DNA from 3 places in the Solibacillus sp. CAU 1738 genome. Region 1 is predicted to be linked to each of the others. Evidence: predicted binding sites of a transcription regulator. Region 1 holds the regulator's gene; each other region holds the start of a gene.
The links. Region 1 encodes LexA, which represses DNA repair genes until DNA is damaged. Its sites were predicted from a motif close to CGAACATATGTTCG; they were not measured.
Positions count from the first base shown of each region.

Region 2: the regulator LexA is predicted to act here: its motif matches at 2,035-2,048, upstream of uvrB (excinuclease ABC subunit UvrB).
Region 3: the regulator LexA is predicted to act here: its motif matches at 2,702-2,715, upstream of recA (recombinase RecA).

Region 1 covers NZ_JBDQQN010000002.1:510,497-514,792, reverse strand. The annotation lists gene AAFN87_RS07655 (potassium transporter) at 1-188, shown strand, start outside; gene AAFN87_RS07650 (prepilin peptidase) at 221-973, shown strand; gene AAFN87_RS07645 (gamma-glutamyl-gamma-aminobutyrate hydrolase family protein) at 1,249-1,941, shown strand; gene lexA (transcriptional repressor LexA) at 2,140-2,760, opposite strand; gene yneA (cell division suppressor protein YneA) at 2,931-3,263, shown strand; gene AAFN87_RS07630 (YneB family resolvase-like protein) at 3,263-3,919, shown strand; gene AAFN87_RS07625 (DUF896 domain-containing protein) at 3,985-4,221, shown strand.
Region 2 covers NZ_JBDQQN010000003.1:602,011-606,306, forward strand. The annotation lists gene AAFN87_RS12235 (DegV family protein) at 1-698, shown strand, start outside; gene AAFN87_RS12240 (competence protein ComK) at 1,011-1,502, opposite strand; gene AAFN87_RS12245 (IDEAL domain-containing protein) at 1,695-1,955, shown strand; gene uvrB (excinuclease ABC subunit UvrB) at 2,122-4,104, shown strand; gene uvrA (excinuclease ABC subunit UvrA) at 4,112-4,296, shown strand, end outside.
Region 3 covers NZ_JBDQQN010000002.1:631,869-636,164, forward strand. The annotation lists gene rny (ribonuclease Y) at 1-1,260, opposite strand, end outside; gene recA (recombinase RecA) at 1,557-2,621, opposite strand; gene AAFN87_RS08355 (competence/damage-inducible protein A) at 2,769-4,013, opposite strand; gene pgsA (CDP-diacylglycerol--glycerol-3-phosphate 3-phosphatidyltransferase) at 4,029-4,296, opposite strand, start outside.

The DNA.
Region 1 (4,296 bases):
TAGAAGGTCCAAATGCGGCAAAGCTAGAGCAATTTTTAAAGGAGTTAGAAACCCTGGAGCGTGTGATGCACGTAGATATGGTTGATTTTGCTTTACCGGGCGAGGAAAATGCATTTGCAGAAGAACGTTCTGAAGGAGTTGCTGCTACGATTCAAGTAACGACTTTCTATTATGAAGGCAATCAATAAGATAGAACAGGAAATAGTTAGGGGCATTTAACATGGATATAGCTTATACCATATTTGCATTTATTTTCGGGCTTGTATTCGGTTCATTTTTCAATGTCGTCGGTTTACGTGTACCAAAAAAGGAGTCGATTGTTTCACCTCCATCTCATTGCACGAATTGTAACAGGCAACTAGGCGCTCTAGATCTAGTTCCTGTTTTTTCGTATGTATTATTGCGCGGGAAATGTCGCACTTGTAAGGCAAAAATTTCTCCGATTTATATGATTACAGAGCTAATAACAGGACTGTTATTTGCATATGCCTTTTGGACAATCGGTTTTCAATTAGAGCTTGCAGTTGCTTTAATATTTATTTCATTATTAGTAATAATTACAGTATCAGATATAGCATATATGTTAATTCCCGATAAAATTCTACTATTTTTCGGCATTTTATTAATTATAGGACGTATTATAGTACCGCTGGATCCGTGGTGGGATAGTATCGTAGGGGCAATTATTGGTTTTGGTATATTATTATTAATCGCGATTATTTCAAAAGGTGGTATGGGTGGTGGTGACATTAAATTATTTTTAGTCATCGGCCTTGTACTTGGAACATTCAACACCTTACTAACATTATTTATTGCATCAGTAATTGGAATGATTACCGGGGTTATTGTATTAAAGCTGCGTGGTCAAGGTAGGAAGGCTCCTATACCATTTGGACCTTCGATCGCGATTGCCACAATCATTGTCTATTTTTATGGAGATAAAATGATAGATTGGTATATGAAGCTATTTTAAAAACGTATTGTATTAACGTAGCAATACGTTTTTTCTTTGCTTTTAGGAGATTTGTTAGTAAATACATAGCAGTTGAGTGCATATAATAGCTGACAATTCGTATTCTTGCTGTTTGAGTGTGTGTATTCTCAGCTAGACTTAGTTTGCCATTCTTCGATATGTATCAAAACTCAAAATGTAAATTCTTTTATCGTTATAATTAACAGAATTATCTGTATCTAATAAGGGGAATAATGGTATATTTATAGAATAAAGATGAAATTGGAGGGCGTTTTATGAAGCCGATTATTGGATTAACAATGCATACAGGGGATAACAAACTAGAAATTAATAATACTTATATAAATTCAGTTGAGCTTGCAGGGGGAATTCCGCTTTGTATCCCTCATATAGCTGGTAATGATATAGAACCGATTTTAAATCGTATAGACGGACTTATTTTAATTGGTGGACACGACGTTGATCCCATTTTATTTGGACAGGAGCCGCATAGAAAACTGGGGGCATTTCATACTCACCGAGATACGAGCGATTTGGATCTCTTCCATGCTGCGTTTAAAAAGAATATGCCCATTTTAGCAATATGTCGTGGTCACCAAGTGTTAAATGTTGCATTTGGTGGTACATTAATTCAAGATATTGATTCACAGTGGGAGCAGCCGATTGCTCATATTCAATCTTCAATTCGACATGAAGTAACACATTCTGTCAACATTACAGGAGAAAAATTATTAAGTATTTTTGGAAGCAGCTCCATTAGAACAAATTCCTTCCATCATCAAGCGATTGATCAATTAGGTGAGGGGTTAATATCAGCAGGTTTAGCTTCAGATGGGATTAATGAAGCAATTGAACATCCTGAGCATCCATTTTGTATTGGTGTGCAATGGCATCCTGAAGCGCTTGCGCCAGCAGGAGACACACACTCTATTAAATTATTCGAAGCATTTATCAAGGCTTGTAAATAGGAGAAGGAGCATTTGAACAGAGAAAGTTCAAATGCTTTTTTTTCTATTAAAGAGAGTTTGCAATAGGAAGATGCACAAAAAAAGTTGGCAAATACATGAACCTAAAAACACCCCGAATTGGAGTGTTTAAGGCAAAATGCTATTAAATTTCACTTTCTTTTCTATTGCCTAATAAACTCCCATTGAAAGCAAATCACATTATAGTACTTTACGATATAAACCAACTACTTTTCCTAAAATCGTTACTTGATTTACTAGAATAGGATCCATTGAGGAATTTTCAGGTTGTAAACGGAAATGCGTTTTTTCTTTGAAGAAACGTTTAACAGTCGCTTCATCATCTTCAGTCATTGCAACGACAATATCCCCATTGTCCGCCGTTGATTTTTGTTTAACAATGACATAATCTCCATCTAAAATGCCAGCTTCAATCATGGATTCTCCCATAATTTCTAGCATAAATAATTGGTCTTCGCTTGTGCCATATGTATTTGGCAGAGGGAAGTATTCTTCAATATTTTCAATTGCAGAAATCGGTAAACCTGCCGTAACTTTTCCTATAAGTGGTACATGAATAACATCTTGTTTTTGAACTATATTATCATCTTGGTCTAAAACCTCGATTGCGCGAGGCTTTGTTGCGTCACGTCGAATTAGTCCTTTGCTTTCTAAACGAGCAAGATGCCCATGTACAGTCGAACTTGACGCAAGACCAACTGCTTCACCTATTTCACGTACTGATGGTGGATAACCTTTTGAACGAACCTCTTCTTTAATAAAAGCCAAAATGGCTTCTTGGCGTTTTGATACTTTTGTCAATTAACTCACCTCTTTTTGGAATATAAGAACATTTTTAATTATTTTCAGTATAGCAGGATGCGAACACAAAAGCAAACATAGGTTCTGAAAAGTGGTTGACAAAAACAAATGTTCGGTATAAATTAAGAACATACATTCCGAACAAGTATTCGATAAAAGGGGATTTTATTATGAATTGGGTAAAACAAAACAGCTATATTACAGTACTTTTCTTATTTTCATTATTTGTTATTTCAGTTGTAGCGATTACAGATGAAAAAATTGAACAATACGAACAAGTTTTTGTCGAACATGGTGATACTTTATGGTCGTTAGCAAATGAATATCGTGGTAAAATGTCGATGCAAGACTGGATTATCTTTGTTAAAGAGGAAAATCGATTAGCTAATGAAACAATTATCATTGGGCAGCAGTTAAAGATTCCTGTTGAGAAAAGTTCCAATTATATTGCAAAAATAACAACAGAAGAAAGCAATTCTGTTAAAGTAGCGAGTGAAAATTAATGAGTAATGAACAAGCGGTCGTTTATGCCAGAGTTAGTACGGAAAAATCGACTCAACAAACATCATTAGCACGTCAAAAAGAAGAATTGACAACTTATGCTAAGAAAATGAATTACGCAATTGTAGAGGTCTTTCAAGATCAGCAAAGCGGTTTCGACGTAGATCGTGAAGGTTTATTAGATATGCTTGATTATATGAAAACACATAAAATTTCTGCGCTATTTGTACAAGATGAAACCCGTTTAGGACGGGGAAACGCACGTGTGGCAGTTTTACATCTTTTACAAAAGCAAGCGATTACCGTATTTTCATTAAATGAAGCAGGACCAATCGCATTAAATGAGATGGATACAATGTTATTAGAAATATTAGCTATTGTAGAGGAATACCAACGAAAACTTCATAATGCGAAAATCCGGCGTGGCATGCGTCGAGCAGTTGAAAATGGATATCGTCCTGAAGAAAATTTAAAAGACCGTGGTAATATGGAAGGGCGAGAGCGCATTGAAGTGCCAATAGAAGAAATAGTAAAACTTCGTAACAAAGGGTTTACATTCGCAGAAATTGCATCAACTTTACAAAGTGTTGGTTTTCAAGTTAGTAAAGCAACAGTACACAGACGATATGCTGAATATCAAGACGGACTTGAAGGCTAAACACTTGCGCTTAGAGTCATTTTCTCATACCTTTTAAATAGGTTATTTAGAAGGGTGAGAAAATTATGTTGTCAAAAGAAAAAATAGCACGAATTAACGAGTTATCAAAGAAAGCAAAGGCAGGTATTTTATCAGAAGAGGAAGCGAAGGAACGTACATTATTAAGAAAAGAATATTTAGATACATTCCGTTCAACAATGCGTGACACAATTGAGCATGTCAAGGTTGTTGATCCAAACGGTAATGATGTAACACCTGAAAAATTGAAAAGCATTAAAAAACAAAGAGATTTTTTAAACTAACTTAATCATGAGTTATCATTTATTGTGACACATTTAGCAATAAGTATGACATAATTGGAATAAATGTTACACTAA
Region 2 (4,296 bases), on a different contig from region 1:
ATGATCGGACAAAAAAGATACCATCTACATCTGCGACTAATGTCCATGAATACTATGAGTTTTTTACAAAAATAAGAAATGATTTTCCTGATAGTATTATTATTCACGTTGGTTATACGTCAAAGGCATCTGCTTCCTTTCAAAATGCAGTAATTGCAGCGGAAGATTTTAAGGATCTTTATTTAATTGATGCTTTAAACGTTACAGGCGGATTAACTGCAGTTGTAATGTATGCTGTTAAATTGCTAGAGAAAGAACCTACGATTGAACCCATTCACTTAATAGAAAAAATCGAGTCCAAGGTACCTAAATCAAGGCTGGCTTTTATTCCAGGTAGCTTAGATTTTTTAAGAGCGGGTGGGCGAGTAAGTAATTTAGCTTATCTCGGAGGTGCTTTGTTGAAAATAAAACCATGCATTGAATTAATAGAAGGAAAGCTTGTTTCAACTAAGAAATACCGTGGAAATATGAGCGCTGTTGCGGAAAAGTTATTGCGTGACTATTTAAATCAATATGACATTGATAAACAACAAATTTATTTTATATACTCAATCGGACTCAGTGAAAGTATTAAGCAACGGATGAATGAAATTGCCAATGAAACTGGTTTCGAAAATACAACTTGGATTCAAGCCGGTGCTATGATTACTACTCATTCAGGCCCTGGAGGTTTTGGTATTGCAGGACTAGAATATTAACCTTGTATACAAGTATTCAAAATCTATCAATTTTTAATTGGATTACCGTATGTCTGGTGGCGTGCGTCAATATATTGGTTTCGCTGAGACGCAAGTATTCCCCTTGGAGCTAAAATCCAAAACGAACTTTTACCATTACAATTTGTGATAGCCTACACGGTTTGAAGAGGCGCATTCACTAAGCGCTAATGACTGGACAATAAAAATATTGGATATTTTACTTAAAATGATATTTTTATAGAAAAAAGGAGCTGTCTCGAAAGACTTTTCAGACAACTCCTTATTGTATAGAGGATAATATTACAAAAATTATTAAAAATGGCGTGTCCATTTTGATGTTAAATATTTATGTAACATCGCTGAACTAACGTATTGTTTACAAAAGGATGCGTATTGGATGTCTAAGTCGGCTTCGGTGTGATTTTTAAAAGTGACATTGATTTGGCCTGCGCGGTCTTGGATGTTGATCAAGGAATTAAAGGATACCCAGCAATTATAGGGTGATTTTGGGGACATTAAAGGGAACATAATACACGGATTACCATAGTCCATAGCAACAACAATCGGCAGTTTATGTTTTTTTTCACCGAAATATTGTTTGGAAATGTCGAGGGCGGATTGATAGCTACTGCCCATTTGTCGACAGGAAGCGCGAATAATCTTCATTGGGCTTTGTGTAACATGGAGGATACCTGTTTTGTCATAAACAACGGTGTGTAGTTTTTTTTCATGACGAAGTGGAATAAGTAAATAAGTAGCATTTGTTATGTGATAAAAGTCTAGTTGTTTAATGTTTCGGTTCAATTTTAAACCTCCTTCAATAAATAAAATAGTCAATTTATCCTCTATAATATCCATCATAATACAAAAAACAAGTAAATTCAATACCGTTTTCAGCTAAAAGTAACGATTTCGAGAAAAAAATAGAAGTCAGAAAATATTGCAAATTGATTGTGCCTTTTTTATAATAGAAAAAAGAGCATCGGGGTGATATCGATGGATAAATATTATTCATACACAGATTTTTTACGTGCAGTAGGGCAGTATTCTCATAAAAATCAATGTGAGCAGTTGTTGAGTGACATTTATTTAGATTTATTTTTAAACCGGCTTCAACGTTTATACAGAATTGAACAGTTAAAAATGCTCATCGATACGTCATTGGATCAAAAAAATGAAGCAGCGTTTTATGAATACGCAAGCGAACTGAAAGAGTTACAAGAACAACCGAATGAAGAAAACGTTTCTTTTTGCTAACCAAATTAACTTATAAATATGAACGTAAAAATCCTTACTTCCACAATCTTCGGTTTGTGGTTTTTTTGTGAAAATAAAAAGAATATACGTTCGCTTATTAATCGATATTTGGAAATGGTTATGCTAATATAAACATATTAGGGTCGTAAGAAAGGACGAAAAACTGATGAGTGAAACTTTCGATTTACAGTCTCCTTATAAACCGGATGGTGATCAGCCCAATGCGATACTGGAGCTAGTGCAAGGTATTAAAGAGGGAAAACGACATCAAACATTACTCGGGGCGACAGGGACAGGGAAAACATTTACAATTTCAAATGTGATTCAACAAGTAAATAAGCCTACCCTTGTAATGGCACATAATAAAACATTAGCAGGTCAGTTATATAGTGAATTTAAAGAGTTTTTTCCGAATAATGCAGTAGAATATTTCGTTAGTTATTATGATTACTTTCAACCAGAGGCATATGTACCGCAAACCGATACATATATCGAAAAAGACTCGAGCATTAATGACGAAATCGATAAGCTACGACATTCTGCGACATCAGCATTATTTGAGCGTAAAGACGTCATTATTATTGCCTCGGTTTCTTGTATTTACGGTTTAGGGTCTCCGGAAGAATATCGTGAAATGGTCGTGTCAATTCGTACCGGCATGGAAATAGAACGTAATCAGCTTTTACGGCGATTAGTCGATGTGCAATATGAACGTAATGATGTTAATTTTACTCGGGGAACATTTCGGGTGCGCGGAGATGTCGTAGAAATATTCCCAGCATCTCGTGATGAGCGCTGTATTCGAGTTGAATTTTTCGGTGATGAAATTGACAGAATACGCGAGGTAGATGCATTAACGGGTGAAATTTTAGCAGAACGCGAACATGTAGCTATTTTCCCAGCTTCCCACTTCGTTACGCGTGAAGAAAAAATGATTAAAGCAATTGAAAATATTGAAGTTGAGCTAGAACAACAGCTTGAAAAGTTCCGTTCAGAGGGGAAGCTGCTAGAAGCGCAGCGACTTGAGCAACGAACGAATTATGATTTAGAAATGATGAAGGAAATGGGCTTTTGTTCAGGAATTGAAAACTATTCGCGGCATTTAACTTTACGAGAGTCCGGGGCAACACCTTATACACTACTTGATTATTTTCCTGAAGATTTTTTACTAGTTGTTGATGAGAGTCATGTTACATTACCGCAAGTGCGCGGGATGTTTAACGGTGACCAGGCGCGAAAATCGGTGCTTGTTGAACATGGTTTCCGATTACCTTCAGCGCTAGATAATCGTCCATTAAAATTTGATGAGTTTCAGACAAAATTTGGGCAGGCTGTATATGTATCAGCTACGCCGGGTCCATTTGAGTTGGAGCATACACCAGAAATGGTTGAACAAATTATTCGTCCAACTGGCTTGCTTGACCCAACAATAGATGTCCGACCAATTGAAGGTCAAATTGACGATTTAATCGATGAAATTCATGAACGAATTAAGCGCAATGAACGTGTGTTAGTGACTACATTAACGAAAAAAATGTCCGAGGATTTATCTGCTTACTTAAAGGAAATGGGCTTGAAAGTAGAATATCTACATTCGGAAATTAAAACTTTAGAGCGTATTGAAATTATTAGGGAACTGCGAAAAGGGACGTATGATGTTTTAATTGGTATTAACTTACTGCGTGAAGGTTTAGATATTCCGGAAGTATCATTAGTCGCTATATTAGATGCGGATAAGGAAGGGTTTTTACGATCTGAGCGTTCGCTTATTCAAACAATCGGTCGTGCCGCGCGTAATGCGAATGGACATGTCATTATGTACGCGAATAATATGACCGATTCGATGACAAAGGCAATTGAGGAAACAAATCGTCGACGCTCGATTCAAATAGCATACAACGAAGAGCATGGCATTACACCGACAACAATTATAAAGAAAATACCGGATGTCATTCGTGCAACACAAGCAGCAGAAGAGGAAGAAACATATGTTACAAAAGTGACGAAAGGAAAAAAATTAACGAAGGCAGAAATGGACAAGTTAATTGCATCACTTGAGCAAGAAATGAAAGAAGCAGCGAAAGCACTAGATTTTGAACGTGCCGCAGAGCTTCGTGATACTGTTTTTGAGTTGAAGGCAGAAAGGTAGATTTAATGTGAAAAATACCGAAATAGTTGTGCAAGGCGCACGTGCACATAATTTAAAAAATATTAATGTTAAAATTCCGCGTGATCAGCTAGTCGTACTAACTGGCTTATCTGGATCAGGTAAATCGTCTCTTGCGTTCGATACGATTTACGCAGAGGGACAACGCCGTTATGTCGAGTCTTTATCTGCGTA
Region 3 (4,296 bases), 120 kb from region 1:
TGCTGCAACAAGTACTGCGATAACTGATGTCGCTTCAGTATCTCCATGGTGAGATGCGATACTATTAATAACAACTGGATGTTCTTTATATTTCGTTGCAAGCTCGACACCAATCTCAACGTGGCTTCCTTCCACTTCATGATCAATTGCTTTTCCGATATCGTGTAGAAGACCTGCGCGTTTGGCAAGTGTTACGTCTTCTCCAAGCTCTGCTGCAAGTAATCCTGCAAGATGTGCCACCTCGATTGAATGTTTAAGCACATTTTGACCATAACTTGTACGATATTTCATGCGACCTAAAATTTTCATTAAGTCAGGATGTAGATTGTGAATACCTACTTCGAAAATCGTTTGCTCACCTGTTTCGCGAATTTGTTCATCTACTTCACGGCGAGACTTTTCAACCATTTCCTCGATACGTGCTGGATGGATACGGCCATCTTGTACTAATTTTTCAAGTGCAAGACGTGCTGTTTCACGACGGATCGGATCAAAACCTGATAAAATTACTGCTTCTGGCGTATCATCGATAATTAAGTCAATACCTGTTAGCGTTTCAAGGGTACGGATATTACGGCCTTCACGTCCGATAATACGCCCTTTCATTTCGTCATTAGGTAAGTTTACGACTGATACAGTCGTTTCTGCAACGTGGTCTGCTGCGAAGCGTTGTAGTGCAAGGGATAAAATTTCACGCGCTTTTTTATCAGATTCTTCTTTCGCACGTGTTTCAGATTCCTTCGTCATAACAGCAATATCAGTAGCTAATTCTTTTTCTACTTCACTTAAGATGATCATTTTTGCTTCATCTCTTGTTAAAGCGGAAATACGTTCTAACTCCGTTTTTTGTGCTGCTACGAGCTCGTCCACTTTGCTTTCCATCTGTTCAATATGCTGTTGTCTGTCAGATAGAGCTTCTTCCTTACGCTCTAAGCCGGCTTCTCTCTTATTTAGAGCATCATCCTTGCGGTCAAGATTTTCTTCTCTTTGCAATAAACGGTTCTCTTGTTTTTGAAGTTCAAAACGACGGTCACGAATGTCATTTTCAGCTTCAGTTCGAAATTTGTGAGTTTCATCTTTTGCTTCCAGTAGTGCTTCTTTTTTCAATGCATCCGCTTCACGTTTCGCTTCTTCAACGATTGCTTGTGCAGTATGCGTAGCACCAGTGATTTTTGAGTCATTCACTTTTTTCATGTAGATATAGCTAACAGCGGCACCAACGATGAGTGCAAACAAAGCGGAGATGATAATTCCTTCCATATAAACACCTCCAATTGCTATAATCGTGTCATTTTTAATGGGTCAAATGAAGCTATTTAGTTGACCTATTTCATTTCAAAATTTAGAAATTATACATGTTTAATTGTATAGTTCTGTTATTGCTCTGTCAAGGATAGCCACTATGTGCAACATACTACCAATCATTCATTTAGAGCCTTCTATTTCAGTATAGGGAAATGTATGTATTTCTAACCCTTTTTTCCATTTTAGTTCAAAAAAGAGTGCAGACAAAGTTATTTTTGACTTTGTCTACACTCTGACAGGCAACTCAATTTTTATTTTTCATCTAATAATAAAGCTAATTCTTCATCCATTTCATCTTCGTCATCATGACCACCGATCGTGTAATTCGCTGCTGCAATGCCATATGATTGACGAATTTTACCAGCGATTTCTTCACGTACTGTTGGATTTTCTTTAAGGAATTGCTTTGCGTTTTCTCTACCTTGACCTAAACGCTCATCGCCGTATGCATACCAAGAGCCGCTTTTTTGCACGATATCTAGTTCTACACCTAAGTCGACGATTTCTCCTTCTTTCGAAATACCTTCCCCGTACATAATATCTACTTCAGCTGTACGGAATGGAGGAGCAACTTTATTTTTTACAATTTTAATTTTTGTTTTGTTACCTAAAATGTCGTTACCTTGCTTAAGTGCTTCTGCACGACGAACTTCTAATCGGACTGAAGAATAGAATTTAAGTGCACGACCACCTGGTGTCGTTTCTGGGTTACCGAACATAACACCAATTTTTTCACGAATTTGGTTAATGAAAATCGCTAATGTTTTTGATTTATTAATTGCTCCAGATAATTTACGCAATGCTTGAGACATTAAACGCGCTTGTAAACCTACGTGCGAGTCACCCATCTCACCTTCGATTTCGGCTTTTGGTACTAATGCCGCTACAGAGTCAATGACTAAAATATCGATTGCGCCACTACGTACTAATGCTTCAGCAATTTCAAGAGCTTGTTCCCCTGTATCTGGCTGAGAAAGTAGTAATTCGTCAATATTTACACCTAATTTTTTTGCGTATACTGGATCAAGTGCATGCTCTGCGTCAATGAATGCAGCTTGACCTCCGTTTGCTTGTACTTCTGCAATGGCATGAAGTGCTACTGTTGTTTTACCTGAAGACTCTGGCCCGTATATTTCGATAATACGACCACGAGGATATCCACCTATCCCTAGTGCTGCATCAAGTGCTAATGAACCACTTGATGATGTTGAAATTTGGTGATCTGTTGTTTCACCAAGCTTCATAATAGAACCTTTACCGAATTGCTTTTCAATTTGTTTTAACGCCATATCTAAGGCTGCTTTACGATCACTCACTTAATTTCCTCCTCTAGAAAACGTCTGTTTTATTTATAACACTACTATACTTGTTCTTTGAGAAAAATACAAGAAAAAAGCGAACGTATTTTCGATTTTAGGCCAAAATAAAAATTTGAGCCTTTTTATTAGCTCAAATTTTCATTTTCAATATTTTTCTTTTAATAAACGAATTAAATAACTACAAGTGAATTTTACTGCCCGTAAACGATTCGTATTGCGCATGCCCGATAGCTGAAGCTTGTAAGTTTCAATATCGCGCCCTTCAATGCTAATTCCGATCCAAATTGTACCTGCTGGCTGATCGCCATGTGCATCGGGTCCAGCTGCACCAGTTAAGCCGATACCAATGTTAGTCCCGAATTTCACACGGACATGCTCCGCCATTGCAGCCGCGCATTCACTACTTACAACACCGTACTGCTCAATCAACATTGGCTCAATACCGAGTTGTTTAATTTTTGCATCTACAGTATATGTCACAACGCCGCCCACTAAAGCGCCACTAACACCAGGTATTTCTGCAAGTTCTGATAGAAACAATCCTGCAGTTAAGCTTTCCGCTGCCGCAATCGTACAATTTTTTTCAAGTAATGTTTCAACAGTTTTTGAAGCGAGCGAATCATCATTCACTCCGTACTGGAAGTCACCAACAATCGCTTGAATCTCTGCAGTTTTTGCCTCAATTAAAGTCCGAGCTTCTGCTTCACTAGCTGCTTTGGCAGTAACTCGAAGCGTCACTTCACCATCTGATGCAAGTGGCGCAACAGTTGGATTCGTTTGCGAGTCTAATATATCTTGTATTGCAACCTCTAACTCAGCCTCACCTATACCGTAAAAGCGAAGCACATGCGATAAAATAATTGCACCATCATTTAATCTAGCTGCTAGCTTTGGTTTCGCTTCAAATTGAAACATTGGTTCAAGCTCTTTCGGCGGTCCAGGTAATAATATATACGTTTTGCCGTCTTTCTCAAACATCATCCCTGGTGCCATACCGTGATGATTCGCTAGCACATCACACCCTGCTAAAACGAGCGCTTGCTTCTTATTATTTTCAGTCATGACACGACCACGCTTAGCAAAAAATGCCTCAATATATGTTAGAGCTGTTTCATCAAATGTAAGGTCGACACCTAGATGACGGGCAATCGTTTCTTTCGTTAAATCATCTTTTGTAGGACCTAGCCCACCTGAAAAAATAATTAAATCCGCACGCGATTCAGCAGTTTTAATAACATCCTCAAGACGCCCTGCATTATCACCAACAACGGTATGATAAAATACATTAATACCTAGCTCTGACAATTGATTGGAAATAAACTTGGCATTTGTATTAACAATTTGTCCAAGTAATAACTCAGAGCCAACTGCAATTATTTCAGCATTCATGAAAAGACCCCTCTTTTACTTTGAATCAAGCAATACACGACGGTTTAAATAGAAATAATCCCATCCAGACCAAACCGTAAAGAATAAAGCAACATATAAAGTAATCATATCAAACGGAATACCGATAAGTTCGAAAATAGTATTGTGTAAAAGCAAGGCTGAAATGGCAATAATTTGTGCCCATGTTTTAATTTTACCTAATTGATTTGCTGCAACTACTTCACCTTCACCCGCTAAAATAAGGCGTAAACCCGTTACCGCAAACTCACGACTAATAATAAGA